3 regions of the Selenomonas sp. CM52 genome follow, and region 1 is predicted to be linked to each of the others. Evidence: a T-box and tRNA genes for the amino acid it is inferred to sense, from the RefSeq annotation. Region 1 holds a T-box; the other regions hold tRNA genes.

What was found. The T-box of region 1 lies ahead of HMPREF1153_RS06545 (valine--tRNA ligase). A T-box ahead of a tRNA ligase gene usually reads a tRNA of that ligase, here a tRNA-Val.
Region 2: it has a tRNA-Val gene. The T-box ahead of HMPREF1153_RS06545 (valine--tRNA ligase) is inferred to sense a tRNA for this amino acid. The anticodon was not compared.
Region 3: it has a tRNA-Val gene. The T-box ahead of HMPREF1153_RS06545 (valine--tRNA ligase) is inferred to sense a tRNA for this amino acid. The anticodon was not compared.

The regions. Positions count from the first base shown of each region.
Region 1 is NZ_ALNM01000027.1:36,245-48,259, forward strand. Features, by position in the region: gene HMPREF1153_RS06530 (hypothetical protein) at 105-656, shown strand; gene hslO (Hsp33 family molecular chaperone HslO) at 731-1,615, shown strand; T-box leader at 1,676-1,920, shown strand; gene HMPREF1153_RS06545 (valine--tRNA ligase) at 2,044-4,704, shown strand; gene HMPREF1153_RS06550 (bifunctional folylpolyglutamate synthase/dihydrofolate synthase) at 4,718-6,013, shown strand; gene HMPREF1153_RS06555 (O-antigen ligase family protein) at 6,003-7,349, shown strand; gene HMPREF1153_RS06560 (acetyl-CoA hydrolase/transferase family protein) at 7,601-9,100, shown strand; gene HMPREF1153_RS06565 (acyl-CoA mutase large subunit family protein) at 9,244-10,893, shown strand; gene HMPREF1153_RS06570 (cobalamin B12-binding domain-containing protein) at 10,981-11,373, shown strand; gene meaB (methylmalonyl Co-A mutase-associated GTPase MeaB) at 11,513-12,015, shown strand, end outside.
Region 2 is NZ_ALNM01000003.1:106,226-118,240, reverse strand. Features, by position in the region: gene HMPREF1153_RS00745 (O-acetylhomoserine aminocarboxypropyltransferase/cysteine synthase family protein) at 224-1,516, shown strand; gene HMPREF1153_RS00740 (hypothetical protein) at 1,579-2,013, opposite strand; gene HMPREF1153_RS13150 (hypothetical protein) at 2,012-2,140, shown strand; gene HMPREF1153_RS00735 (ATP-binding protein) at 2,195-3,397, shown strand; gene HMPREF1153_RS00730 (ketopantoate reductase family protein) at 3,453-4,379, shown strand; gene HMPREF1153_RS00725 (glycerate kinase family protein) at 4,396-5,544, shown strand; tRNA gene HMPREF1153_RS00720 (tRNA-Val) at 5,602-5,678, opposite strand; gene HMPREF1153_RS00715 (Fic family protein) at 5,954-6,766, shown strand; gene rnhA (ribonuclease HI) at 6,926-7,630, shown strand; gene HMPREF1153_RS00705 (DUF805 domain-containing protein) at 7,653-9,128, opposite strand; gene HMPREF1153_RS00700 (Ppx/GppA phosphatase family protein) at 9,150-10,076, opposite strand; gene HMPREF1153_RS00695 (TSUP family transporter) at 10,089-10,847, opposite strand; gene uvrC (excinuclease ABC subunit UvrC) at 11,057-12,015, shown strand, end outside.
Region 3 is NZ_ALNM01000020.1:119,673-125,915, reverse strand. Features, by position in the region: gene HMPREF1153_RS04990 (hypothetical protein) at 1-1,780, shown strand, start outside; gene HMPREF1153_RS04985 (D-alanyl-D-alanine carboxypeptidase family protein) at 1,782-2,912, opposite strand; gene HMPREF1153_RS04980 (cysteine hydrolase family protein) at 3,135-3,650, shown strand; tRNA gene HMPREF1153_RS04975 (tRNA-Val) at 3,766-3,842, shown strand; gene HMPREF1153_RS04970 (M48 family metalloprotease) at 4,019-5,851, shown strand; gene HMPREF1153_RS04965 (hypothetical protein) at 5,942-6,160, shown strand.

The DNA of each region.
Region 1 (12,015 bases):
GTAACTTTCATTAAGGGCGGCGCACAATGTCCACGAAGTGGATGTTTGTGCGTGTAGTTTGCACATTGAAATAGTGGCTTGGATAGTCTTTGGGGAGGCGTCTTTTGACCTTGTGGCATGACTTTTTGCGCGGCCTTGCGCTTGCCGGCGTATTTTTTGTGACGAGCGCAGGCGTCTGTCTGGCGAACCATGCGGTGCGTGTTTCGGATCTCGATGCGGCGGCCTTTGTCGCGCGTTACAACGATACGGCTCAGCGCGAGGATTCCGTCGTGCGCCTTGCTGCGCCGTTTCTGTCGAACGACGTGAAGCTCAAGAATTACCGCGTCTATGAGGCCGAACTCCTCGGCATTGAGGAGAAGGGGAGGCTTTTTTTGAACGTCAACGAGGCGGGGGCGCTTTCGAGCATCGTCATGAAGAGCGAAAAGGCCCCTGCGCCGCGCTCTTTGGCTCTGCGGCGCGTACTGGCGCTCGCATTGGAATCGCTGGGGCTGACGGAGGCGGAGCGTGCGGACTTCTTCAGCTCGGAAGAGAAGTCACCGGACAAGGGCGGCGCGCTGCGCCATGCGTGGTGCAAGGCGGCGGGGCGCAAGATCATCGCTTTCTACGACGCCGTCCATGCGCCCGACATCCTTGTGCTCTACGCATGGGATGAATGATGAATATAAGAGATAAGGCGGGTGGATACGCTGTGTGTCCACCCGCCTTGCTTGAAGAAGGAGGAATTTTCCCGATGAAAGATACCTTGGTCAAGGCGATGGCGGGCGACTTCCGCATTTATGCGGCGCGCACGACGCATCTCGTCGGCGAAGCCGTGCGCCGCCACGACTGCCTGCCCGTCGCGGCGGCGGCTCTCGGCCGCACGATGACGGGGGCGCTGCTCCTCGCGGCGAACCTCAAGAACGAGGAGGCGCTGACCGTGAAGTTCGCGGGCGCAGGTCCCTTGGGCGCCATCGTGGCGGATGCCGTGCCCGAGGGCTTCGTGCGCGGCTATGTCGAGCATCCTCACGTAAATCTGCCGCTGAACGCGAAGGGAAAGCTCGACGTCGGCGCGGGTGTCGGCACGGGACTCTTGACGGTCACGCGCTTCACGGGACTCAAGGATCCTGTCGCCGGCTCGTCCGAGATCGTCACGGGCGAGATCGCCGAAGACTTGACGCGATACCTGTATGATTCGGAGCAGACGCCGTCTTCCGTCGCGCTCGGCGTGCTCGTTGCGCCCGATCTTTCGGTGCTGGCGGCTGGTGGCTTCTTCGTGCAGCCGTTGCCGGGCGCGTCGGAGGAATCGCTTTCCCAGTTGGAGGAGAATCTTGCCGCGCTTCCCGCCGTCTCCGACATGGTGCATCAGGGCATGACAGCGCACGAGATTGCCGAGCGCGTCATGCAGGGCTTGGGCGAAATGCAAGTCCTCGCCGAGACTGACCTCGCCTTTCGCTGCTCATGCTCGAAGGAGCGCGTTGAGTCCGTGCTTCTGAGCCTAGGTACAGCGGATCTCGCGTCCCTCGTTGCCGACGGCAAGGCGGAGGTCTGCTGTCACTTCTGCGGCGAGAAGTACGCGTTCACGCGCGAGGATTTGGAGGCGCTGCTCGCCGAGAAGGAGCGAGCGGCGAAGGGGTGAACGGCAAGGGAGCGTCGCCGCATCTTGCCAAAATGCCATTCTTATGGTATCCTTTTGTCGGTAAAGGCGATGAGGAAGAGGAGTACGCTGCAAGCGCCGCTTCAGAGAGGGGATGGCTGGTGAGAATCCCTGCGGCGGGCGGCGGAAGGTCGCTTCGGAGCTTTCGGGCTGAAGCCGCATGGCATATTTTGCTGTTCGGTGCGTAGGCGCGGGCGCGGCGGCGGCGTTATGCCTTGGAGCTGCAGGGCGTTTCGCCTTGCGGGAAGTTAGGTGGTACCACGGAAGCAGGCTCTTCCGTCCTTTCGGACGGGAGAGCTTTATTTTTTGTTTGCGGGAGGTTTATGCGGGCTGCGGGGATTTGTCTTGCGGCTGTCCGTGCTTCCTGCAGGGGACTTTTGCGTCAATGCGACATGTATGGAGGTTTTTTCATGGCAAAGGATAATATCCCGAAGGTTTATGAGCCGCAGTCGTTTGAGAAGAGATGGTACGAGTTCTGGGAGAAGAACGATCTCTTTCATGCCGAACCCGAGGAGGGAAAGAAGCCGTTTTCCATCGTGATTCCGCCGCCTAATGTGACGGGGCAGCTGCACATGGGGCATGCGCTCGACAATACCTTGCAGGACATTTTGATCCGCTGGCGGCGCATGCAGGGCTATAATACTCTTTGGATGCCGGGCTGCGACCATGCGGGCATCGCGACGCAGGCGAAGGTGGAGGCGGCGCTTCGCGCAGAGGGGACGAATCGCTACGAACTCGGGCGCGAGAAGTTCACGGAGCGCGTCTGGCAGTGGAAGGAGGAGTACGGCAGCCGCATCATGTATCAGCTCCGAACGCTCGGCTCTTCGTGCGACTGGGCGCGCGAGCGCTTCACGATGGATGAGGGCTGCTCGCGCGCCGTGCGCGAAGTTTTCGTGAGCCTTTACGAGAAGGGGCTGATCTATCAGGGGACGCGCATTACGAATTGGTGCCCGTCATGCAATACGGCACTCTCGGACATCGAAGTCGAGCACGAGACGGAAGCGGGTCATCTCTGGCATCTGCGCTATGCTTTCGAGGATGGCGAAGGCTATGTCGAGATCGCGACGACGCGCCCGGAGACGATGTTCGGCGATACGGGAATCGCCGTGCACCCCGATGATGCACGCTACAAGGAACTCGTCGGCAGGAACGTCATCCTGCCCATCGTCAACCGTCCGATTCCCATCTTTGCCGACGAGTACGTCGATCCCGCCTTCGGTACGGGTGCGGTCAAGGTCACGCCTGCGCACGATCCGAACGACTTCGAGATGGGGCTTCGTCATGATCTGCCGCAGGTGCGCGTCATAGAAAATGACGGCACGATGTCGGAAGGTCTCGGCAAGTACGCGGGACTCGACCGCTACGAGTGCCGCAAGATGCTTGTCAAAGACCTCGAAGAGGCGGGCGTTCTCGTCTCCACAGAGGAGCATGAGCACGCCGTCGGCCACTGCTCGCGCTGCCATACAACGGTCGAGCCGCTCGTCTCCAAGCAGTGGTTCGTGAAGATGGAGAGCCTCGCGAAGCCCGCGATCGAGGCGGTGCAGGACGGCCGCATCAAGTTCGTGCCCGAGCGCTTCACGAAGATCTATGTGAACTGGCTCGAAAACATCCGCGACTGGTGCATCTCGCGCCAGCTTTGGTGGGGGCATCGCATCCCTGCGTGGTATTGCGAAGACTGCAAGGAGACGGTCGTCTCGCGCGAGGACGTCGAGACCTGCCCGAAGTGCGGCGGCCACCATCTGCACCAAGATGAGGACGTGCTCGATACATGGTTCAGCTCGGGACTCTGGCCGTTCGAGACGATGGGCTGGCCTGATGCCACGCCGGAACTCAAGCAGTTCTACCCGACGAGCGTTCTCGTGACGGGCTATGACATCATCTTCTTCTGGGTCGCACGCATGGTCATGATGGGCTTGGAGTTCGGCAAGGACATCCCTTTCCGCCACGTATTCATCCACGGTCTCGTGCGCGACAGCGAGGGGCGCAAGATGTCGAAGTCGCTCGGCAATGGCATCGATCCCGTCGAGGTCATCGACAAGTACGGCGCGGACACCCTGCGCTTCATGCTCATTACGGGCAACACGCCGGGCAACGACATGCGCTTCTACTGGGAGCGCGTCGAAGCGGCGCGAAATTTCGCGAACAAGCTGTGGAATGCCTCGCGCTTCATGCTCATGAATTTGGAGGACTTCGATGCGAGCTTCACTCCGACGGCGGAGGACTATACGCTCGCCGACCGCTGGATCTTGTCGCGCTGCCAGAAGACGGCGGCGGGCGTGACGGAGAATCTGGAGAAGTTCGAGCTGGGCGAAGCGGGGCGCATGATCTACGAGTTTATCTGGAGCGAGTTCTGCGACTGGTACATCGAGTTGGCGAAAGCGCGGCTCTATGACAAAGATGCGGCGGGCGAGCGCTCGAAGAAGACGGCACAGTATGTCCTCTCGTACGTCTTGGAGCGCACGCTTCGCCTGCTGCACCCCTTCATGCCGTTCCTCACGGAGGAGATTTGGCAGCGCGTGCCGCATGAGGGCAGGAGCGTCATGATCGCGCCGTGGCCCGAGGCGGACAAGGCTCTCGTCGACGAGGCGGCGGAGCGCGAGATGGCGAGCATCATGGAAGTGATCGTGCGCATCCGTAACATGCGCGCCGAGGTTGAGGCCGCGCCGGGCAAGAGGAGCGAGGTCATTTTGCACTTCGCGGACAAGGCGCTCGCGCCCGTATTCGCCGCGCACGCCGCGTACTTCGCCGCGCTCTCGTGGGCGGAGCCTCTGACCGTCTTGGAAGACGGCGCGGCGAAGCCCGAGAATGCCATGGCGGCGATCGTCTCGGGTGTTGAGGTCTACCTGCCTCTGAGGGGGCTCATCGACGTCGAGAAGGAAAAGGCGCGTCTGGAAAAAGAATTGGCAAACCTCGTCGGCGAGGAGAAGCGCCTCGGCGGCAAGCTCGCGAACGAGGGCTTCGTCAAGAAGGCGCCGCCCGCCGTCGTGGAAAAAGAGCGCGAAAAGCTCGAAGCGGCGCGGGAGAAGAAGAAGGCCGTCGAAGAGCGCCTCGCCTATCTGGCAAAACTCTGAGGAAGGTGGGGAAATGGACTACAAGGAAAGTCTTTCTTACCTCGAAAGTCTCAACGTCTTCGGCTCGAAGCTCGGCCTTTCGCGCATCGAGCGGCTTACGGAGCTGCTCGGCCACCCCGAAAGGCGATACAGAACCGTCCATGTCACAGGCACGAATGGCAAGGGCTCAGTCAGCGCCATGACGGCGGCGATTTTGACGGAATCGGGCTTTAGGACGGGACTCTACACCTCGCCGCATCTCACTTCCTACACGGAGCGCTTCGTCATCGACGGCGAGCAGGCTAGCGAGGCAGACTTCGCGGCGGCGATCTCGGCTGCAAAAGAGGCGGCGGAGGCGATGCTCGCCGAGGGGCTGGAGCAGCCGACCGAGTTCGAGGTGCTGACGGCGGCGGCGTTCTATTATTTCGCCGAAAAGCACGTCGACTATGCCGTCATCGAGGTCGGCCTGGGCGGGCTTCTCGACTCGACGAACGTCATCATGCCCGAGGTCGCCGTCATCACGAACGTCGCCATGGAGCATGCCGACCGCTGCGGCGGCACGCTCGAAGGTGTCGCGCATCACAAGGCGGGCATCATCAAGCCGGGCGTGCCCGTCGTCACGGCGGCGGAGGGCATGACGCTCGATGTCGTGCGCCGAAAGGCCGCGGCGGAGGAAAGCGAAATCTTCGCCTATGGCGAAGATTTCCGCGCGGCCGCAGGTGCTGAGGGAATCGACTTCTCGTCGAAGGACGGCGGCGCAGCGCACTACGCGCTCGCGCTTGGCGGCGCATACCAGCGGCAGAACGCCGCGCTCGCCATTCGGACGGCGATGCTCCTCGCCGAGAAGCATCGCGCCGTCACGCACGAGACAATCGCCCGCGCCTTGAAGTCCGTCGCCTGGCCGGGGCGCTTCGAGCGCTTCGCGCTCGAAGGCGTGCGCATCGTCGTTGACGGCGCGCACAACCCGGCGGGGGCGGCGGCTCTCAAGGAGAGTCTTGACGCGGCATTCGCGGACGAGAAGCGCGTGCTGCTCCTCGGCATCTTGGAGGACAAGGACTACCGCGCGATGCTTCGGACGTTCGTGCGCGCGGACGATCGCGTCGTCATCACGCTGCCGGATTCGGCGCGCGCGGGCGACCCCGAGAACCTTGCCCGCGTCGCGCGGGAAATCACGCAGGAGGTCGAAGTCGTCCCGGCGGCGGACGCGGCGCTCTCGCGTGCGCTCGACCGAGCAGACGGACGGCGCATCCTCTGCGCGGCAGGCTCCTTATATCTCATAGGGAACTTGCGGCGTCTGCTTTTGGAGAGGGGGGCGCACCATGACGGCTAAGGACAGCCTGTCGGATTATCTTGCGGGCGGCATCTACTATGCCATCTTGCTCGAAGCCTTCCTCATTGCGCTCTCGCCGCCCCTGGCGACGGCGGCTCTGCTCCTCGGCGTCATCTTCTGGCTCGCGCGCCTCGTCGTCGACAAGGAGTGCCGTCGCTTCCGCCGCCTGCCCTACGACGTGCCTGCCGCGCTCTTCGCGCTTTTGGGCGCGGTTTCCATCTTCGTCTCGCCCGACCGCGGCTTCAGCTTCTACAACTATTATAACCTCGTCGGCGTCTACCTTCTGACGTATCTTCTGATCGGGCAGAACGTCCAGGCGTCGCAGGACATCCGCAAGATCGTCTACGCGCTCGGTCTCTCGTGCGTGCTCGTCGTGCTCTACGGCTTCTACCAGTTCGCCTTCGGCATCGACACGAGCACGATGAAGTGGGTCGACGGTGATGCCTTCCCCGAGCTCAAGAAGCGCGTCTTCTCAACGTGGGAGAACCCCAACATTCTCGCGGGCTATCTCGACGTCGCCATGTGCTTCGCCTTCGCCTTTTTCGTGAAGATGCGCGATCAACGACGGCGCATCGCGCTCGGTGCGGCGCTCGTGCTCCTGGCAGCGTGCCTCGCGATGACGTATGCACGCATGGCGTTCCTCGTCGTCGCCCTGATCTTCATCCTCTACGGTATGTTCCGCGACGGGCGCGTGCTGCTTGCGGTCGGCATCGTCGCAGGCGCGCTCTTCCTCCTCGACCCCGCGCTTCTCGACCGCGTGACGTCGGTCTTCACGCGCGTCGACACCTCGTCGGAAATGCGCCTTGCGCTGTGGGAAAGCACGCTCGCTATGATCGGCGACCATCCGTTCTTCGGCATCGGCTGGGGTGCCTACTGGATGGTCTACCCCGAATACGACTTCTACCTGCAGGGCGCGGACGTGCTCATCGTCCACGCGCACAACATGTATCTGAACTACGCGGCGGAGATCGGCGTCGTCGGCGCCGTATCCTTCCTGTGGTTCTTCTTCGGCACGATGGGGCTGGCATTCTTCTCGAAGGTGCACGACAGCGAGGGCTTCCGCCAAGGGCTGATGCTGGGGATCAGCCTCGCCTTCTTCTCCATCGCGCTGAACGGCCTCACGGACGACGTGCTCTTCAACATCCCGTCGTCGATGCTCCTGTGGCTTCTCGCGGCGCTCGCCGCCGTCACGGAGTTCGCGGGCAACGAGGAGGACGAGGCCATCGTCATGGACGAACTGGCGGCGAGGAAGCGGCAGAAGCTTCGAGAGCTTCGCCAGAGGGCGAAAGAGGGCGGCGAATCGCCTAAAAATAGCGGCGAAGAGTCCGAAAATTGACTTGACGCTAAAGCGTCGAAGTGGTATTCTTTAGCTTAGGATATAATTGTCGCATAGTAGTACGATAAGCCTCAGTTATCCCATTTTCGCGCGATAGCGAGAAGCTATCATGCGGAAACGGAAGAGGAGGGTGAGTTCGGCTGCGGCGGCAGTTCATCACTGGAAGCCCGGCTCTTCCTGCTTTCCCGGGAGAAGCGGCGGTTTCCTTAGATTACACGGGCCGGACGGCCTTGTGAGGGAGGATGTATTGAATGATTGACATCTCGGATCGCGTACGCAACAAAGACCTGCAGGCGAAGATCGTGAGCGCGGAGGAAGTGGCGGCCTTCATTAAGCCGGGCATGAGCATCGGCATGAGCGGCTTCACCGCTTCCGCTTATCCGAAGGCAATTCCGCTTGCCCTGGCCGAGCGCATGAAGAAGGAGCCCTTCACCGTTGACATCTGGACGGGCGCTTCGACTGGCCCGGAGCTTGACGACACGCTTGCCGCCGTCCACGGCATCAAGAGGCGCTTGCCGTACCAGACGGACGCCATTCTTAGGGGCGAGATCAACAATGGCTCCGTCGACTATCTCGACCTCCATCTGAGTGAGTCCGCACAGCTCGCACGCGTCGGCTACCTCGGCAAGCTCGACATCGCCATCGTCGAAGCCGTCGCCATCACAGAAGAGGGCAACATCATTCCGTCGACTTCGCTCGGCAACGCTGCCTCTTATGTGCAGCAGGCCGATGTCGTCATCGTCGAGGTCAACACGACGCAGCCGCTGGAGCTTGAGGGCATGCATGACGTCTACGTGCCGCTCGACCCGCCGAATCGTCTGCCGATTCCCATCGTGAAGGCAGATGACCGCGTTGGCACGCCGTTCATCCCGTGCACGCCGGACAAGATCAAGTACATCGTGCCGTGCGACATCAAGGATCACACGCGTGACCTCGCGCCGATCGACGAGAACTCGAAGAAGATGTCGCAGTTCACGCTCGAATTCCTCAACGCGGAGATCAAGGCGGGCCGCATGCCGAAGAACCTCTTGCCGCTGCAGTCGGGCGTCGGCAACGTCGCGAACGCCGTCATGGCGGGCTTCGTTGACTCCGACCTCGAAGACCTCACGGTCTACACCGAGGTCATCCAGGACGGCATGCTCGACCTCATCGACGCAAACAAGCTGAACTTCGCCTCGGGCACGGCATTTTCACCCTCGCCGGCGGGCATGGAGCGCTTCTACAAGGACGTCGCGAAGTACAAGAAGTACCTGCTGCTGCGTCCGCAGGAAATCTCCAACAGCCCGGAAGTTGTCCATCGCCTCGGCGTCATCGCCATGAACACGGCTCTTGAAGTCGACATCTACGGCAACGTGAACTCCACACACGTTACAGGCACGAAGATGATGAACGGCATCGGCGGCTCGGGCGACTTCGCGAGAAACGCCTTCCTGACGATCTTCTACACGCCTTCCATTGCGAAGAACGGCGCGATCTCGTCCGTCGTTCCGATGTGCTCGCATATCGATCACACGGAGCACGACGTTGACGTCATCATCACGGAGCAGGGCATCGCGGATCTGCGCGGCCTTGCACCGAGGGCACGCGCCTTGGAGATCATCAACAACTGCGTGCATCCCGACTACAAGCCGGTGCTGCTTGACTACTACAACAGAGCCGTAGAGGCCACCAAGCATGCACATACGCCGCACATCATCAAGGAAGCGCTTTCCTTCCATGAGAAGTTCATCGAAACGAAATCCATGAAATAAGGCGCAGAAAACATTTTTTGAACGGATCGGAAATCAATGGGGAAAAGGAAGCGGCTATAGACCGCTCGGACTTCCGCGGCAAAGACACGCAGGAGACGAGCGGATGCGCCCCTTTTTGCATTCCCTGACAGGAGGAAAACAATATGAGCAATGAGAAAATCCAGGCCGAGTTGGAAAAGTACGAGGCTGACCTGAAAAAGACCACCGCGAAATTCCCGCTTCGCCCGCACGTTCCCGAGCAGGGTCTCTACACGCCGCTCGACGTCGAGGGCGAGAACTACGTCGAGGATCTCGGCGTTCCGGGCCAGTTCCCCTACACGCGTGGCGTGCAGCCTACGATGTATCGCGGCCGCTTCTGGACGATGCGTATGTACGCCGGCTTCTCCACGGCCGAAGAGTCCAACAAGCGCTACCGCATGTTGATCGCGACAGGCGCGTCGGGCCTCTCGTGCGCCTTCGATCTGCCGACGCAGATCGGCTACGACTCCGACGATTCGATTTCCGAAGGCGAGGTCGGCAAGGTCGGCGTGGCGATCGATTCGCTCGCTGACATGGAGACCCTCTTCGACCAGATTGATCTCGGCAAGGTCTCGACGTCCATGACGATCAACGCCCCGGCTTCCGTGCTTCTTGCGATGTACATCGCTGTTGCTGAGAAGCAGGGTGTGCCCGCAGACAAACTCACGGGCACGATTCAGAACGATATCCTCAAGGAGTATGCGGCTCGCGGCACCTACATCTTCCCGCCGCGTCCGTCCATGCGCCTCATCACCAACATCTTCGCTTACTGCTCGAAGAACGTACCGAAGTGGAACACGATTTCCATCTCGGGCTACCATATCCGCGAAGCCGGTTCCACGGCTGCTCAGGAAATCGCGTTCACGATTTCCGACGGCATCGCCTACGTCAATGCCGCCATCGAGGCGGGACTCAACGTCGACGATTTCGCGGGCCGTCTCTCCTTCTTCTGGAACGCGCACAACAACGTGCTCGAAGAAGTCGCGAAGTATCGTGCATCCCGTCGCATCTGGGCGAAGATCATGCGCGACCGCTTCGGCGCGAAGAAGGACAAGTCCATGAAACTCCGCTTCCATACCCAGACTGCAGGCTCCATGCTCACGGCGCAGCAGCCGGACAACAACATCGTCCGCGTCGCGCTGCAGACGGCGGCAGCCGTCATGGGCGGCACGCAGTCCCTCCATACGAACTCCCGCGACGAAGCGCTCGCGCTTCCGACGGAAGAGTCCGTCTCCATCGCTCTGCACACGCAGCACATCGTTGCGCATGAGAGCGGCCTCGCTGACGTCATCGATCCGCTGGCAGGCTCCTACTATGTAGAGGCCATGACGAACCGGATCGAGAAGGAAGCGATGGAGTACATCAAGAAGATCGACGAGATGGGCGGCGCTGTCGCTGCCATCGAGAAGGGCTACATCCAGAAGGAAATCCAGGACAGTGCTTACGCCTGGCAGATGGATGTCGAGTCCGGCGCTCGCATCATCGTCGGCGTCAACAAGTATCAGAAGGAAAACGAGGAGCCGCCGAAGGACCTCCTGAAGGTCGACGCCTCCGTCGGCGAGAAGCAGAAGAAGAAGCTCGCCGAGGTCAAGGCGAAGCGCGACAACGCAGCTGTGAAGTCCGCGCTCGAAGCCCTCAAGAAGGCGTGCGAGGATGAGAAGGAAAACCTCATGCCGCACATCCTCACGGCTGTCAAGACGTATGCGACGCTCGGTGAAATCTGCGGCGTCATGCGCAGCGTCTTCGGCGAATACGAGGCTCATACGTCCCTGTAATCCGCAGGGCTTTTGGGGAAGCCGTCCGTTTTTCGGGCGGCCGCACCCTGCATTCCTTTCTCTACTTGAACTTGGAGGTAATTTCAAATGGCAAAAATCAGGGTATTGGTAGCAAAACCGGGCTTGGACGGCCATGATCGCGGCGCGAAAGTCGTCGCGCGTGCTCTTCGTGATGCAGGATTCGAGGTCATTTACACAGGTCTTCGCCAGACTCCGGAGCAGATTACGGAAGCAGCTCTGCAGGAAGACGTCGATGTCATCGCGATGAGCATCCTCTCGGGCGCTCATCCGCATCTCTTCCCCAAGGTTGTCGAGCTTGTGCGCAGCAAGGGAATGAAGGACACGCTGATCATTGGCGGCGGCGTCATTCCTGAGACGGACATCCCCGCACTCAAAGAAGCGGGCATTGCCGCCGTCTTCACGCCGGGCACGCCGACGGGCGACATCGTCGATTTCATCAACGAGCATGTGAAGAAGTAAGAGTTCGATATGGGGCTGGCAGCAGCTCGTCTGCCGCCAGCCTTGCTTTTATCCGTATCATGCGCGAAATTTCGGGAAACAACGGGCAATTCTGTGTTTTTCGAGATTTTCCGGAACAATGGCATAGGTGGTGCATTCCATGGACATAGCCAAGGAACTCCTGCAAGGAAATCGCCTCGCGCTTTCGAGAGCCATCACGGCGATCGAGAACGAGGCGGAAAATGCCATCGACATCATGAAGGCGCTCTACCCGCATACGGGTCACGCCTATGTGCTCGGCATCACGGGGCCTCCGGGCGCCGGCAAGAGCACGCTGACGGACAAGCTCGCGAACGAATACCGCAAGCAGGGCAAGACCGTCGGCGTCATCGCCATCGACCCGACCAGCCCGTTTTCGGGCGGCGCCATCCTGGGCGACCGCATCCGCATGGCGAGTCTGGCGATGGACGAAGGCGTATTCATCCGCAGCATGGGGACACGCGGCAGCTTGGGCGGCCTTTCGCACAAGACGGCGGACGCCGTCAAGGCGATGGACGCTTTTGGCAAGGACGTTATCTTTGTCGAGACCGTCGGCGTCGGGCAATCCGAGGTCGACATCGTTCGGGCAGCCGATACGACGATGGTCGTATTGATTCCCGGCAT
Region 2 (12,015 bases), on a different contig from region 1:
GAAGAGCCCTTTGAAACATATTGTTGCATAGGACTCTTCTTTTAAATTTAACAAAGCACGAATCAGATGCAATCACCAGATTTGCACAGATGAGCATTCGCGGCGGCTTAATCGTTTATAAAACCTATTGACAAAGTATGATATTATGCTATAATAAGCCTAACCTACGAATCAGGTATGTTTTCTTGTATTGCGGGCAAGCCCGAGGAAAGAGGAGATTTTGATGAGCGACGAGAGAAAGTATAAGTTTGAAACCCTGCAGCTCCATGTTGGGCAGGAGGAAGCTGATCCGGCGACGGATTCGCGCGCTGTGCCGATCTACCAGACGACGTCGTACGTGTTCCGCAATTCGCAGCATGCGGCGGATCGTTTCAGTTTGAAGGATGCGGGCAATGTCTACGGCAGGCTCATGAATCCGACGCAGGACGTGCTCGAAAAGCGCGTGGCGGCGCTTGAAGGTGGCGTCGCGGCGCTCGCCTTTGCCTCGGGTGCAGCGGCCGTGACGACAGCGCTGCAGGGACTCGTTCATGCGGGGCAGCACATCGTCGCTGAGACGACGATCTACGGCGGCACCTACAATCTTCTTGCACACACCTTCCCTGATTTCGGCATCGAGACGACGTTTGTCGATCCAGCGGGCGGTGCGGCGGCCTTCGAGGCGGCAATTCGGGAAAACACGCAGGTCATTTACATCGAGTCCATCGGCAATCCGAACGCGAACCTCGTCGACATCGAGGCGGTCGCCGCCGTCGCGCACAAGCACGGCATTCCGCTCGTCGTCGATTCGACGTTTGCGACGCCGTATCAGCTGCGTCCCATCGAGCACGGCGCGGACATCGTCGTTCACTCGGCGACGAAGTTCATCGGCGGTCACGGCACGACGCTCGGCGGCATCGTCGTCGACAGCGGCAAGTTCGACTGGGCGGCATCGGGGCGCTTTCCGTGGCTCGTCGAGCCGAACGCGAGCTACCATGGCCTTTCCTTTGCGAAGGACGTCGGCGCCGCCGCTTTCGCCGTTTATTTGCGTGCGCTCCTTCTGCGTGACACGGGCGCGACGATCTCGCCGTTCAATGCGTTCCTCCTGCTGCAGGGCGTTGAGACGCTTTCCTTGCGCGTCGAGCGCCATGTGGAGAACGCCTTGAAGGTCGTCGACTATCTCGCGAAACATCCTCAGGTCGAGAAGGTCAACCATCCCTCGCTCGCCTCGCATCCCGATCATGCGCTCTACGAGCGCTACTTCCCGCAGGGCGGAATCTCCATCTTCACCTTCGAGGTCAAGGGCGGCGGCAAGGCGGCGCAGAAGTTCATCGACCATCTCAAGGTATTCAGCCTGCTTGCCAATGTTGCCGACGTGAAGTCGCTCGTCATCCATCCGGCGAGCACGACGCACTCCCAGATGAATGAGGAGGAATTGAAAAAGAGCGGCATCGCGCCTGGTACGATCCGCCTTTCCATCGGTACGGAGCATATTGACGACATTCTCTACGATTTGGAGCAGGCATTCAAGGCACTCTGATGAAAAGGAAATACGGCAGGGGCTTTTGCGAAGCCTCTGCCGTATTTTTTTGCAGTGCGTTTTCAACGCTGCAGCGCTCTGACCTTGGCGATCATGGCGTCACGCTTCTTCCTCTCTTCGCGCGCGCGCGCGACTGCCCGCGCCTTGAAGGCGGCGAGTTCCTCTTCATCCACCATCTCTACAGCGCCTTCCGTGCGGCGGCACGCGATGTAGAGAAGTGTGATCGTCAGCGCCGTTGCCGTGATCGCGATGAAGGAATGCGGATATCCCGTCGCTTCGACGAAGCGCGGCCCCAAGATCCAGAGGACGGCAACGGGCAGCCATGCGGCGAGCATCGTAAAGGCGAAGCCCAGCACGAACGTGTTCTTCATCTTCCCGGAGGAAAGCACGCGGATGGAATAGCCGAAATGGTGTAGCACCGCCATGACGACGTACTGACCGACGAAAAAACCGATGATCGATATGACGACCCAAGCGGCCTGTGGTATCTCTCCCATGACAAAAGCCTCCCTGCATTATCTAATCGCCTTTCATTATACCATAAGAATTGGATTTTCCCAAGGGCAGGAAGAGGGAAAATATGAGCAAGGAGAAAAATTGGTGCATATTTCTAAAGTATATTGAAAAAAACCTTGAATAATAAAAGTTTTATCAGTATAATGAAAAAGGTGATAAAACATGATTATTCGTAAGCTATACTTAGATCGACTGCTCGCGTTTGTGCGCCAACCCATCATCAAGGTGATCACAGGCATGAGGCGCGCGGGAAAATCCACGTTGCTCACCATGCTGGCGGAGCGGCTATTGCAGGATGGTGTGCGTCAAGAGCAAGTGATTCGCATGAATTTCGAGTCCATGATGTTTGATGACGTTCACGATTATCGGCAGCTTTATCGACGGGTGCAGGAAGAAATCGGTACACAGAAGCAGGTGTATTTGCTGCTCGATGAAGTGCAGCAGGTAGAGCATTGGGAAAAGGCGATCAATTCGCTTTTTGTCGAGGGCGTCGCCGATATTTACATCACGGGGTCGAACGCGAAGTTGCTCTCTTCGGAAATATCTACGCTTCTAGCGGGACGCTATGTGGAGATTCAGATGCTGCCGCTGTCCTTTCGCGAGTACATGGATTTCCTGCCCGAGGGCGAAAAGGATCGGGACGCTGCTTTCGCGCAGTACCTGCGCTACGGCGGCTTGCCTGCGATTCCCGGGCTGCCGCAGCAGGATGAGACGATCGAACTCTTTTTGTCGGGGATTTATCATACGGTCTTGTTGAAAGACGTCGTGGAAAGGAGTGCTGTGCGCGACCCGGCGCTCCTTTCGCATATGCTTCGTTTTCTCGCAGACAATATCGGCAATCCCGTTTCGAGCAGTCGCATCAGCGGTTATCTGACGAGCCATGGAAGGAAGGCCAGCACATATACCATCGACAATTATCTGCACACCTTGGAGAGTGCGTTCATCTTTTATCGTGCGCCGCGTTATGACATCAAGGGAAAGCTGTATTTGAAGACGCAGGAGAAATATTATATCGTCGACAACGGCATCCGCAATGCTTTGCTGGGCTTTCGCGACGGCGATTACGGGCACATTTTGGAGAACATTGTCTATTTGGAACTTCTGCGGCGCGGTTATACGGTCGGCGTCGGCAGGATCGGGCGGATGGAGGTGGATTTCGTGGCGCAGCGCACCGATCGCAAGCAGTATTTCCAAGTGGCTGCCACGGCGCTGGAAGAAGTGACGCGAGAGCGCGAACTGCGTGCCCTTGCTGCGATTCCCGATCAGTACGAGAAGACGCTTCTGACGATGGACAAGTCGTACATCAAGGATTTCAATGGAATCCGCAATGTGAATATTCTTGATTTTCTATTGGATGATTTATGATATAATCAAAGGAGTTTGCAAGCAGGTTCCTACTATACGGAGGGAGGCATTTACAATGAAATTTGCGATGTTCGGCGCGGGCGGCACGGGCGGGGTGCTCGGCGGCTATCTCGCGCTCGCGGGGCACGATGTGACGTTGATTGCACGCGGCAGACACTTGGAGGCTCTGCAGAAGGACGGTCTGACGATCGAGTCGGCGCACCGAGGCACGCTCCATATCAAGAACGTGAAGGCGCAGACGGCGGAGGCTTACGATGAAACGCCCGATGTGCTCTTCGTCTGCTGCAAGTACTACGCGCTTCCCGACGCCATCGCGTTCGCGAAGCGTGCGGCAGGCCCCGATACGCTCATCATTCCGATCTTGAACGTCTTCGGCACGGGCGAGGTCATGCAGAAGGATTTGCCGGGGTTGACCGTGCTCGACGGCTGCATCTACATCTTCGGAAATCTCAAGGCGCCGGGCGTATTGGAGCAGCCGCAGAAGATCCTGCGCGTGATCTTCGGCTTCCGTCCCGATCAGGATAAACGCTTGGAGGCGAAGGCAAAGGCGCTCGAAAAGCTCCTGCAGGATGCTGACATCCGCGGACACTACAGCTTCGACATCCGCCGCGATGCGCTGACGAAGTTCGGCTTTGTCTCGCCGATGGGCGCGGCAGGGCTTTATCACGATGCGACGAGCGAGGCGTTTCAGAAGGAAGGCGCGGTGCGCGACACGTATCTCGGCCTGATCCGTGAGGTCGAGGCGCTCGGCAAGGCGATGGGGATTGTCTTCGAGAAGGATCTCGTGGCAACGGGCATTGCCTTCATCGATGCGTTCGAGCCAGGACTCAAGACGAGTATGCAGCGCGATGTGGAAAAGGGAGGACTTTCCGAGTTCGACGGACTCGTGAACCGCATCGTCGCTCTCGGCGAACGCTATCATGTGCCCGTGCCGCTCTATAAGAAGATCAGCGACTGGGGCAAGTCGAAGGGCATCAAGTGAAATGGGACGGGAAATCATGAAAATCATCGTAGCGATTGATTCTTTCAAGGGAAGTCTTTCCTCTCTTACGGCGGGCGAGACGGCGGCGCAGGCGGCACGCGAGGTGTTCCCCGAAGCTGAGGTGGAGGTCTTTCCACTGGCGGATGGCGGCGAGGGCACGGTCGATGCGCTTGTCGAGGGACTTTCAGGCGAGGTCGTGCGCCTCGCTGTCACGGGTCCTTTGGAAAAGCCCGTCGAGAGCCGCTTCGGCTTCCTGCCCGAGTTGCATACGGCGGTCATCGAAATGGCAGATGCGGCAGGATTGCCGCTCGTGCCCGAAGGCGAGCGCGATCCGCGTCGCACGACGACGTACGGACTCGGCGAACTCATGCTCGCCGCCATCGATCGCGGCTGCCGTGACTTCATCATCGGCATCGGCGGCAGTGCGACGAACGACTGCGGACTCGGCATGCTCACGGCGCTCGGCGCACGCTTTTTCGATGCGGCGGGAAAGGTTGTGGGAAGGACGGGCGGCGATGTTGCCGCCGTGCGGCGCATTGATCTTGCGGGGCTTCATCCTGCGCTCAAGGAGTGCCGCATCCACGTCGCCTGCGACGTGACGAATCCGCTCTATGGCCCCTTGGGCTGCTCGCATGTCTACGGTCCGCAGAAGGGGGCGACGCCTGAGATCGTCGAGGAAATGGATGCGGCGATCCGGGCTTTCGCCGGATTGGCGGAAAGGGAACTTGGCATCGAGGGTGCACAGGTGCCCGGCGCGGGAGCGGCGGGCGGGCTCGGCTTTGCTTTTCACTCGTTTCTCAAGGCGGAGTTGAAGCCCGGCATCACGCTCGTGCTCGACGCTCTGGGCATAGAGAAGGCGCTTGCGGACGCAGACATCCTCCTGACGGGAGAGGGGCGCATGGATCGGCAGACCGCGATGGGAAAAGCGCCGGTCGGCGTCGCCAAGCTCGCCAAGATGAAGAGTCCGAAACTCAAGGCGATTGCGCTGTGCGGCTGCGCCCTGCCCGATGCCGAGGCGGTGAACGAAGAAGGCATTGACGCCTACTTCCCGATTCTCCACCTGCCGATGACGGTCGCAGAAGCGATGGAGGAAGAAACGGCGTGCCGCAATCTCAGGCAGACCGTGCGGCAGGCGCTTCTGCTCTATCGGGCGGCGCAAGGATAGCAAAGCCTGTCGGATATAAAAGAAAAGCCGCTGCGCGAGGCGCAGCGGCGAAGATTCTGGTGCTCATGGAGGGACTCGAACCCCCGACTTCCACCATGTGAGGGTGACACTCTAACCAACTGAGTTACATGAGCAGTATTGGGTTGAACATAAGATGTATTATACACGATTTTTTGTCCTTTGACTAGCCCTGAAAAGTAAAAAAATCGCCGTTATGCACATTTTTTTGTGGATAAAAAAGGTGACTCTGTGGATAAACCTTGAAATACGCTCAATCATTCACTGGTTATCCACAGGGAGTGGGGGAAATTTGTGGAGAAGCAATGAATTGGTTGTTTTTGCCTAAATGAAAACCAATGTGGGAGATATGTCTGGAGTTGTGAGATGCAAGAGACGGAGGTGAGGCGTGATGGGAAGTTTGGAGAAGAAGGTCGAGCTTTTTTGCGAGGTCTTTCCCAAACTCAGCGACTTTGAGAAGGAGGATTGGGAAGAAAATTTTCTCGTGGAATTTACGCACGATTCGACCTCCATCGAGGGAAACACCTTGACCTTGATTGAAACGAAGATGATTCTTGCCGACAAGATCGTTCCGACGGAAACGACACTGCGCGAATTGGATGAAGTGCGCGGCCACGCAGAAGCGTGGCAGTTTGTTAAGGATTGCGTGAAGCGGCACGTTCCTCTGACGGAAGGCATCATCAAGGACATTCATGAAAGAGTCGTTCCCGCGCGGGGCATCGGCGGCATTTATCGCAATATTCCCGTGTATATCCGCGGTGCGCGTCATGTGCCGCCGAATCCGCGCAAGGTGTGGGAGGCGATGAAGGATTTCGCCTATCGCATGGAGCATGACGATTTTGCCGATCCGCTCGAAAAGGCGGCATGGCTTCATGCGGAGTTTGTCAGGATTCATCCGTTTCAAGATGGAAATGGGCGGACGGCGCGCCTTCTTATGAATTATCATTTGCTGGCGCAGGGTTTTCCACCGACTTCCATCAAGTTGAAGAACCGAGGCGCGTATTTCGCTGCTTTGGAAGAGTATTCCGTGGGCGGGCGTCTTACGTCGTTCTTGCAGTTGCTGCAGCAGAATATGGAGAGGGAATTGGAGGCGTTCTTCACGATGTATTCCCTGCACATGGATGTGCCGGAGTTGCAGAGGAGGAGGCCGGAACTGGCGGCTTTGGCGATGTCCTATAGAGAACAGGAGACTGCGAAGTCTTGATGGGACGGCTTTCCGGAAGAAGTGTAAACTACACGCACAAACGTCCACCTTGTGGACATTGTGCGCCGCCCTTAATGAAAGTTACCCAATCAGTCTGCGCCCTTCGGGCTTGACTTCTTGGACTTTCATAGTAAAAAAGGTTTGGGTGTGAATAAGAAAATGACTCAAAAATTTTATGCCGTGCGTGCGGGACGTGCGACGGGAATCTTTCTTACATGGGAGGACTGCCGCGCGCAGGTAGAAGGCTTTCGCGGCGCACGCTATAAGAGCTTTCCGACGGAGGAGGAAGCCCGCGCCTGGCTTACGGCGGCGCAGCCTTTGTCGGCGCTCTTCGAGGAAGAGGAAGCCGCGCCGACGCGCCGTGCGCCCGTGCTCAAAAAAAGCGCCGCAAGGGGCGGCGCAGCGAATGAAGCGGCAGACGATGACAGCCTCTGCCATGTCTATACGGACGGCTCGTGCCTTCGGAATCCGAACGGGCCGGGCGGCTGGGCGGTCTGTATCGTGCGCCCGGGCGAGAAGATGGAGACGCTTTCGGGCGGCAATCCTTCGACGACGAACAACCGCATGGAGATGACGGCGGCGATCGAGGCGCTGCGTCATCTGCCCAAGCGAGAGCCGATCGTGCTGTCGACGGACAGCCAGTATCTGAAGAACGGCATCACGAAGTGGATCTTCAGTTGGAAACGGCGCGGCTGGAAGAAAGCGGACGGGACTCTCGTCCTCAATCAGGAGCTTTGGCAGGAACTCGATGGCCTGATTGCCGGGCGAAGCATCATCTTCCGCTGGGTCAAGGGTCATGCGGGGCACAAGTATAATGAGATCTGCGACATGTTGGCAAAAAGAGAAGCACAAGCCTTTTTATGAAGGTTTGTGCTTCTCTTTTTGCCTACTGCCGCTCCAGCGTCGATTCGCCATAATCGTTGACGGTCACGGAGCCTTTGACGAAGACGAGGGCGGCGAGCAGGAAGACTTCGTAGATTTCGAGGGCGAAGGCGGCGGCGATGATTTCGAGACCGAACGGTTCGCGTGCGAGGATGCGAGGGTCGCCGCCGAAGAACGCGAGGCAGCCGATGAAGGCGAGCGTGAGCGCGAGCGGCACGCCCGCGAGCCAGCCGCTTCTGCCGATGTCGTGCAGACGCTGTGTGACGATGCCGATGGGCAGGATGGCAGCGAGGGCGCAGGAGACCGATGTGCCGTAGAGAGCGACGAGATTGCCGAGAGGCTGCGGCAGGCGCTCCGCCGTTTCCAGCACGACGAAGACGAGCAGCGAGACGAAGAAGAGGAGGAAGAGCAGGCGCAGTAAGAAGCGCTTGCGGTTCATGCGCCCCTTGAGTTGGATCATGCGCAGGAAGAACGGATAGTCCTCCTTGGGGCGCTCCGCGATATGGGGGTGCAAATCAGCGGCGCTCTCGGGTGAGCCGGAAGCATTGCTCGAAAACTCTCCTTCGGCAAAGATCAGATAGACGTGCAGGAGGATGAGCAAGGCGAGTGCCGCGCCCCCATAGGGCAGGACGCTCTTGAGCAGCAGATGATCGGGAGCGACGCCCAAAAGCGGCGGCAGATCGAGGAAGAGGAGCAGTATACGACCCTCTTCGGCGAGCGCGAGGATAATGAGCGGGCAGATGACGGCGATGAGCCATGCTGTATCGCCGTAGCCGAGGTCATGCCAGCGCCGCATGGCCGCGCGCAAGAATACGATCAGCAGAAGTGCGAGAGGCACGCTGATGAGGAGGATGGCGGCGAAAGCGGCCGCGAGCGAGATGTTTTCCGACGGCATGGGGCGGCCTGCGCCGAGCCATGAGAGGACGGCAGCCGTCACACCCGTGACGAGCGCGGCGAGGCCTGCCGCCGCGAGCAGACTGCCGATGAGGTGCAGGACGAAGAGCTTTTGCCCCATGCGGCCTTCGGGCGAGAGCCATTTTTCGAAAAGCCCCTGCAGGAAGCCGCCGCGCGGCGGCGGCTTCACCTCTTCTTCCAATTCGGCTGCCATCTCGCTGCGCTTTTCCTCGTCTGCGAGCAATTCCTGCAAGAGTTCGGCGGCACTTTGGCGCGGCCGCGCTTCGCCGTTCGGCGGTGTTCTTTCCTCGATGCCGTCTTTTTCTGCCTGTGTCTGTCTTTCTGCCGATATCTCTGTCGTGTCAAGGCTGTTCGTGTCGGTTCGCCCGCCTAGTCTGTCCAGCCTGTCCAGCTCGTCCAGCTCGTCTATATCCTCAGAGCCATCGCTGTCGTCTGTCGGTGATTCTTTCGCTTTTTTCGAAGGGAGCAGCATTTCTTCGAGCGCCGCTTCACTCGAAAAGCTCTCGCGTCTCAGGCGTTCTAGGATGCTTTCCGTGTCTTCTGCCGCCTTGCCTGTTTTTGCCATCGGTCATGTCTCTCCTTCGATTCATATCGTTCTCCTGCTTGATTCCTTCAAAATGCGGTCGTAGATGTAGCCTTCGCGCACGCCCGAGTCGCTGTAGGCGATGGAAGAAAGTGCGAAGCGTTCGGTGAGAAGGCCGGCGATGACGAGACCGGGCAGGAGCGTGTGCATGCGGTCGGGAACGGTGCGCATGAGATGCATGGCGTCATCTTCTGTGAGATGGCGATCGCGCAGGAAGCGCGCGAGCAGCGCATCGATTGCCGCGCGTGTGATCGTCCGGCCGTCCGAGGCGGAAAAGAGAGCGGCAGAGAGCGCCGCTGCGCCCTTGAAAGTGCCGCCGATGCCGCAGGCGGGAAGCCCCTGGAGTCCTGTGAAATCTGCGGCGGAATCGAGGATGCGTGCGGCGTCCGTGCGCATCCTCGCGACTTCCTCGCGAGACGGCAGGAGCTCTTTCGTGAATTTCGTGTGCAGGTAGAGAGAGCCGACGGGAAGGCTCGTCTTGCGCACGATTTTTTGCGCCTTGTAGTGAACCATCTCCGTGCTTGCGCCGCCGATGTCGAAGAGCAGTCCTTCTTCAGCGGCAAGGTCGTGCGTCGCGCCGATGAAGTCAAGCTCCGCTTCTTCTTCGCCGCGTATTACATAAATATCCAGTCCTGTGCGTGTTTTGATTTCCGCGATTGCCTCGCGGCTGTTCGCGGCGTTCCTCAGAGCGCCCGTTGTGAAAATTGAGACGTTCTCGATGTGCAGCGCCGCAAGGAACTTTTGGAAATCTTCGAGCGCGTAGACGAGCCGCTTGATGCCGCGCTCTTCGAGCACGTTGTCGTGCATAAATGAGGCGAGTCCCACCGTCGTGTCCTTTTTCTTCATGATTTGCTCCACGGCGCTGTCCTTGATTTGGTAGACCGCCATGCGCACGGTGTTGGAGCCGATGTCGATGATTGCGTGTATCATGGGAATCCTCCGTTATTTGCCAAAAAGGTCGAAGAGCTGCTTGCCGATGAGCACGGTCGTCACGGCGATGAAGAGCGGCCGTACATAGGAACTTCCCTTCTTGATGGCGAGGCGCGCGCCGCACCAGGCGCCGACGATCATGGATATGCCCATGGGGATGGCGTAGGTGAAATCGACGAGACCGAAGTAGGCGAAGAGCACGACGGCGGCGAGGTTGCTCGCAAAATTCAGTGCGCGCGCGTTTGCCGCCGCGCCGAGAAAGTCGAAGCCCACGAGCAGGAAGGCGAAGAGCATGAAGGAGCCTGTACCCGGTCCGAAGAAGCCGTCGTAGAAGCCGAAGGTGAAGGCGACGACGGCGGAGAGCAGGAGAACGCGGCGCGTCATGCCACGGTACTTGTTCTCGCGTCCCCAGTCGCGGCGGAATATGCTGTAGAGGAGCACGAGTGCGAGCATGACGACGACGAGAGGGCGCAGGAAGTCGGGCGGCACCTGCCGCACGACGAGCACGCCGACGGCGGAGCCGAGGAGCGTGATGGGAAAGAGCAGGCGGATGAGCTTCATATTGACCTTGCCGCTCTTGATGAAGGAGATGAAGCTCGTGCACGCGCCCATGACGGCAGCCGCCTTGTTGGTGCCGAGCACCTCTAGGAGCGGCAGCCCAGTCATCATCAGCGCAGGGATAGAGATCAGCCCGCCGCCGCCGACGACAGCGTCGATGAACGCTGAAAAAAAGCCCATGATGCAGATGAAGAGCAGCATTTCCAAGCCCATGATTCAAGCCTCCCCACTAATGTTGTATTTATATAGTACTATGAAAGTCCAAGAAGTCAAGCCCGAAGGGCGCAGACTGATTGGGTAACTTTCATTAAGGGCGGCGCACTTTTGTCCACGAACTTCTGCCGTGGCAGGAATTTCCTGCCGTGCGGCGAATAGAAATCTTTCAAGAGCAGAGAGCGCATGCGGAAAGCGAGGGGAAGCAAGTGACGGAAATCGTGGAAGAGAAGCTCAAGCTGCTGCCGGATTCGCCCGGCGTCTACATCATGAAGGACGCGAAGGGGCGCATCATCTACGTCGGCAAGGCCGTCGTCCTCAAGAACCGCGTGCGGCAGTACTTTCAGAGCAGCAAGCACCAAGCGCCGAAGGTGCGAGCTATGGTCGCGAAGATTGCCGACTTCGAGACGATCCTCACACATTCGGAGGTCGAGGCGCTGATCTTGGAGTGCAACCTCATCAAGAAGCACCGCCCGCGCTACAACATCAGCCTTAAGGATGACAAGAGCTATCCGTACCTCAAGGTCACGCTGGCCGATGAGTATCCGCGCGTCGTGGTCACGCGGCGCGTCACGAAGGACGGCTCGCGCTACTTCGGCCCCTATACGTCAGCGGGCGCGATGCACGAGAGCGTGAAGCTCCTGAAGAGACTCTTCCCGCTGCGCACATGCAAGAACATGAAGGTCGAACGTCCATGCTTGGAGTATCACATCAAGCGCTGTCTTGCGCCGTGCTGCGAGCCGGTTGACAAGGAGGAGTACGGCGCGATGATCCGCGAGGTCTGTCTGTTCCTCGAAGGTCGGACGGAGCAGGTGGAAAAGGAGCTTTCGCGCCGCATGACGGAGGCGGCGGAGGACTACGACTTCGAGCGGGCGGCGCGTCTGCGCGATCAGCTCGCCGCCGTGCGCAAGGTGGCGGAGAAGCAGAACATCGTGACGGGATCGGGCGACCAGGATGCCATCGGCATGGCGCGATCGGGGCTGGGCGCGGTCGTCATGGTCTTTCTCATACGCGCGGGCAAGATGGTCGGGCGCGAGCACTTCCTGCTCTCGGGCAGTGAGGAGGAGACGGACGAGGCGCTTCTTACGGCATTCTTGAAGCAGTACTACCATCGCGCAGCGTTCGTACCGCGCGAGATCCTGCTGCCGTTTCCCATCGAGGAGACGGA
Region 3 (6,243 bases), on a different contig from region 1:
TTTGAACATCCTTGCCGACGGTGTCGTGAAGCTTGCCATGGAACTGTTGGCTCAGACGGAGGACGATGTTCAGCTGCATGTCCTCTATGCGTGGCGCAAGGCGATGTCCGAAAAGGAATTGAGCGATCAAAAGAAGATGATCGCTCAGGAGGAGTATAAGCGCCGCATAGAGGAACGCATGGCACTGGGTAAAAGCCGGATCTCACGGGTAGCGCAAAAGCGTCTGCAACCGATCGATATAAAGGAAGGAAGCGCGAGGAAGCTGCATCGTCTGATGCTCGCTGATCTCGTCTGCACGGCGGTGCGCGGCGGGCGGCAAAAGCTCGATGCGGTTGCGCGCGAATACATCAGAGAACAGAAAAACAACATCCTCGTCATTGAGGACGATGCGATGGAGCAAGTGCGGCGGCTCTTCATTGAGAATCGCATTGCTGACGCCATTTATTCGTGGTATCTCATTTATGAGGAAGGACGCAGTGAGGCGGATTGCAAGAAATTTCACGATTTGCTGGCGGCAAACCTGAAGGCAATGAGTGAAAAAGGTCGTAAATTGCAGTATGACATTCTGATGCAGACCATGGGCACGTTGATTGAGTTGCGCCAATCTGTGCAGGCGAAGCGCCTGTCGGAGCGCTTGGAGCATGACTTGTTTCCGTTCCTGCAGGAAATTGATTGCGCGTCCGATATGTTCTATTTCGACAAGCATTTCTACGATTTGACGCGTCATACGCATCAAGGCGATACAGCAGCCTCGCAGCGCGAGATCGAGCTTTGCAACAAGATCCTCAGTCAGATGCCCTTGCCGTTGGAATCTGCCGGAATATGCACGGACTATCGGCTTCGTGAGATCGAGCACTTGAAAAATACGTATTCCTCCGAAGAAGCTTTGAGCAAACTGGGGGAGTTGGAAGCGGATCTGACAAAAATATTGGCGATCCTTCCTTATATCCATCCACTGGCGAAAAAGCGAGAGAATCGGCAGTCCGATCGCCTTGGCAAAGTATTGTCGTCCAAGGTGCAAGTATATAGCCTTTTGCTGCAGCAAGGCGCGGTATATTCTAAGGAATGGGGCAAGGTGTCGGATCGCGCTTTTGAACAATTTTCTCAAGAGTGGGATAAGAGGCGCCATGCGCAGTACCGTACCGCACTGGAATATTGGCGGGGCGAATATGAAGAAGCGAGACATTTCCTTGCCCGGTCTGTCGGACTTGGCGAGGAAGTGTCATTTAGTGAGCTTTTGCAGAAGATGCTTGAAGGCAGCGTGAACATCTACGGCTTGATGCATTATGCGAAATGGATGCGTTTGGCTTTTCGTGATGGTGACGAATCTGCCGAGGAAATGTTTGCCGCTTGGAAGCAGGCGGGCGTGGAAGAACGCCTGAATGAGAGAGATGGCGACCATATCCGCTCTGAAGTTTACCCGGGGTGCATAATCTGCTGGGATATTGCCGCCATAGAGGCGCAGAAGGGGCAGTATAAGGATGCGCCCTTTCGGGCAACGATTCAATCTATGCTCAAGGAAAAAAAGAATCTCACCTTATATTTCATGGGACTTGCTGCCGCAGCGGATCGTCTGACCTTTGTCGATGGCAAGAACTGGGAGAAAGATGCCAAGGAGCTTCGCGGCATAGTGAATCTTTTAAAGGAGGAGGAAATGCCCGAAACGATGCGTGTTCTGGCCGAGAAGTGGAAGGATGGCATGGAGCGCCTGTCCGGGCTGTCGCGCGAGGAGAAGAAGAGCATCTTGAAATCCTTGGCAAGAGCCACGCCCATATTGTAACTTACGCAAACAGCCCGAGGACATACGCCCAAAGTCCCTCGATGCTCAGCCCTCTGCCGACGCTCTTTTCGGCGTGCAGCGGGATGCGCGTAAGCTCCTTGCCGCCGTGGGAGACGACGAGATCGCCGACGCGGTCGCCCTCCTTGACGCCGGCGGCGATGACGCGCGGCAGGTCGTAGGTCAGGCGATAGTTTTCCTCGGCCTCGCCGTCGACGAGCGGCAGGCGCAAATCCTCCGTCGGATAGACGGTGAGACGGCCTTCCTTGCCGCCCTTGACCCAGACCCTCCGCGCGAGATCTGTCTTCGTATAGGCGGGCGCTGCCTTCACGCGGCGAAAGCCCATGTCCAAGAGCTTTGCCGCGTCGGTAAAGCGCGCCTCTTCGTCCGCCGCGCCGAGGACGACGGCGATCAGTTCGACGCCGCCGCGCCGCGCCGAAGCCGCGAGGCAGCCTCCCGCCGCATTCGTATAGCCCGTCTTGATGCCCGTCGCGCCCTCGTACGTCGAGAGCAGGCGGTTCGTGTTCGCCATCAAGGCGCGTTTCTTCTCGGGCGTGACCCATGTGATCTCACGCTCCTTCGCGCCGACGAAGGAGCGAAACTTCGGATTCTTCATGCCGTAGGCGGCAATGCGGGCGATGTCGTGCGCCGTCGAGACATGCGCCGGATTGGGCAGGCCGTTCGGATTGACGAAGTGCGTGTCCTTCGCGCCGATGGCCTTCGCCTTCTCGTTCATGTGTGCGGCGAAGCTGCCGACAGAACCTGCAAGGTCTTCGGCAATGGCGACAGCGGCGCCGTTGTCCGAGCGCAGCATCATCTCGGCGACGAGCTCCGCGAGGACGAAGCGATCGCCTGCGCCGACCTCCGTATCTTCCGTTTCTGCCGCCGTGCGGCTCACGGTGAGGATGGACGAGAGATCCCCCTCCTCGATGGCGAGCACGCATGTCATCATCTTCGTCGTACTCGCAGGAAAACGCGGCACATCCGCCGCTTTCTCGTAGAGCACGCGCCCCGTCGAAGCCTCGATAAGAATTGCCGAGGCCGCTGTGATCTGTATATTTTCCGCCGCCCCCGCCTTCGCTGTGAGAAGCAGAAAGACGAGGATACAGAGGGAAAAGACTCGCTGGAAATGCAAGAAAAAGCCTCCTGTCGTGATTGTTTTCCCTATTATAGCACACGGCGAGAAAAAAAGGACCGCCTCACGCATCGGATTCGATGTATGAGACGGTTCTTTTGCTTTGAGGCCAAGCCGCCGTATAAATTTTCCTAGCAACTTGCAAAGGGTGCGTTTTGTGGTTATGATAAAGATGAGACAGTGCATAAAGATGCTCCATCAACCGAAGGAGGCAAAACCATCATGAAAAAAGCGATTGTCGTCGTCGATATGCAGAAGGATTTTATCGACGGCGCATTGGGGACGAAGGAAGCGCAGGCGATGCTGCCGCGCATGGAGGCGAAGCTGGCGGCAGCGCGTGCGGCGGGGACGGCGCTCGTCTTTACGATGGACACGCACGGCGAGGACTATCTGGCGACGCAGGAGGGAAAACGGCTTCCCGTGCCGCATTGCATTCGCGGCACGAAAGGCTGGGAGATCGCCGCATCCCTGCAGCCGTTCGTCAAGGAGGCGGCTGCCGTCATCGAGAAGCCCACTTTCGGCTCGACAGAACTGCCCGCCGTGCTCGCAGACTATGACGAGATCGAGCTTGTCGGCCTTTGCACCGATATATGCGTCATTTCCAACGCCCTGCTGCTCAAGGCCTTTTATCCCGAAAAGCGCATATCGGTCGACGCCTCCTGCTGTGCGGGCGTGACGGTTGAGAGCCACGAGGACGCACTGCGTGCGATGAAGATGTGCCAAGTCGACGTGAAGTGAGGGGGACTTGTCTGCAATCTTCCCATGAAATAATTTCCCTAAAAAAACGCTTGCATTTTCCTCCGGCTTTCTGTATAATACATTTTGTTCGCAGGCACACGCCTGCACAACATACGCTCGGTTAGCTCAGTTGGTTAGAGTATCACATTGACATTGTGGGGGTCACTGGTTCGAATCCAGTACCGAGCACCATTCGCTTATCAAGCAGTCATCTTCGGGTGGCTGCTCCTTTGTTATATAGGAAAGTTAAGGAATCCCTGATAAATGCAGCGCCGATCCGGCAGATCTCAGATGGTCTGTGACAGCGAAAAATCGTCGCTTCGTCAAGAAAATGTTGAATGAAGCAACTTTCTGAGGAGGAATCAACCATGAAGATCGGGAAAAAGCTCTGCGCCGCCATCCTCACCAGCCTCGTGGCCGCCGCGCCGCTTGCGCTGCCCCTTCCCCTTGCGGCAACCACCGAGGCGGCGGCGCTCAACCCCGTGATGATCGGCATGTCCGCCATCGGCGGCTTCCTCGCCTACCAGGGCACGCTCAAGGAAATGCTCGCCATCGGCAACAACGTCGACTATCAGATCAGCGGCCTCAAGCAGGACATGGAGGAAAACGGCGAGGACAAGGACGCGCTTGACCGCGAGGTCGTCGACCGCGTGCTCGGCCAGATCACAGAGCACGGCGAATACGCGCTCTCTATCAACTCCCTGCCCTTCCTGTGGCGCGTGACCGCAGGCGACGCCTTCAATGCCGCCTGCTATCCGACCGACTACATCACGGTGAACCGCGGCCTCGTGCGTGCGCTGCACCACGACGAAGACGAGCTCGCCGCTGTCCTCGGCCACGAGATGACGCACGGCCTTCGCCAGCACAGCGCGAAGAACTACGCCAAGGCCGTCGCCGAATCGTATGCGGGAATCGCCATCGGCTCGGCGGCGGACAACCTCGACTGGCAGAAGCTCAATGCCGTCGTCGGCTACGCCATCGCCAAGGACGTGACACTGCCGAGCGAGCTTGAGGCGGACGAGGGAGGCTTCCACCTCATGACGACGGCGGGCTTCAACCCCGGCGGCGGTGCGGCCGCCATGGCACGCATGGCCTACTACCTGACATACGAGACACAGGACATCAGCGAGTACCAAGATCCCTTCGAGAATCCCAATGCACCGAACTACAACGACCATCCCGCCATGCACGAGCGCGTCGAGCGCCTCGCCGCCATGATGACGAATTACGGCATGGGGCATGTGACCGTCGAAAACGGCACGGACGTCCTCATCGACGGTGAAAAGCTTCTCTCGGCCGACTGGGATGCCGACTACAACAACACGACGGAGAACGCCTACCTCATCGCAGGCGGCATTGCCAAGGCGTTCCACGACCACGCTTCCTTCGACGGCTGGCATTTTTCCGCCGCGCCCGGCGCACGCATCTCCTACCTCGACGACAGCCGCGTCTACGAAAAGCTCAAGAAATTCGTCATGCGCAATCATGCGGAAGAGCGCCTCGAAGAACTCGTGCGCAATGCCTATGCGAGCAGCAAGGACAAGGAAATGCGTGAAAAGGTCGCCGCCGAGGAAAAGAAGCGCACGGACGCGTGGCAGAAGATTCGCGAGAATGCACTCAACGCCAAGGGCGACTACGTCAAGCAGCTGCGCTACAACGCCGACCGCTACAGCGACAACGGCATGGCGAAGGAAGCGCTCTTCCTCATGGAGCGCGCCTTTGCCGCGAGAAATCCCGACAACGTCGCCGAAAACTACGCAATCCGCGGCAGGGCCAAGGCCGTCGCCGGCGACTACGAAGCCGCGCTCGCCGACTCCAATCATGCCGTAGAACTTGACGCGACGAACATCTACAACTTCCTCAACCGCGCCGACGTCTATCGCATGATGGGCGAGCGTGAAAAAGCCCTCGCTGACCTCGAAAAATCGCAGGAGATCGACGCAAAGAATCCCTACATCTACAAGATGCGCGGCGAAATTTACAACGAGATGGGTGAGAAGGAAGCGGCACTCGCCGCCTACAAGGAATACTGGAAGCAAGCGCCGAATGCAAGCGACATTCCCGACGAGTACATGCAAGAAGTCGATGCCGCAGCCTACGACAAGATCGTCAAGGAGCGCGAAAAGAAGGAACAGGAGAAAAAAGAGAAGGAAGCAGCAAAAAAAGACGCTTCTGAGAATAAAATGGGCGAAAAGCCTTAATTTTCTCCTTGAAAGTTTCGATAAAGAAGAAAAGAAGCGTGCAAGCGCTGTATTCATCCATTCTTCTCTATCGGAAAGGAGATGTAGAAAATGGGCATATTGGCCGCAGTTCTCGTTATCTTACTTGCCATCCTCTTCCTCGACGACATGGAATTGACGGCGGTATCGCTCATCATCGCCATTCCTCTCGCTGTGACGTACCAACTGACGGACTCTGCCGTTTTGTCCGCCTTCACGACCTTCGGCATCCTCATGCTCTTGGGACTGCTCTACCGCTACCGCACCGCAGCCCTGCAAATGCGCAAATAGATCGACCTTGTTCTCGAAGCCCTGTCGAATGCACCGCATCCGGCAGGGCTTTCCTTTGGCAGGAGCAGTTCTTGAAACAGCGC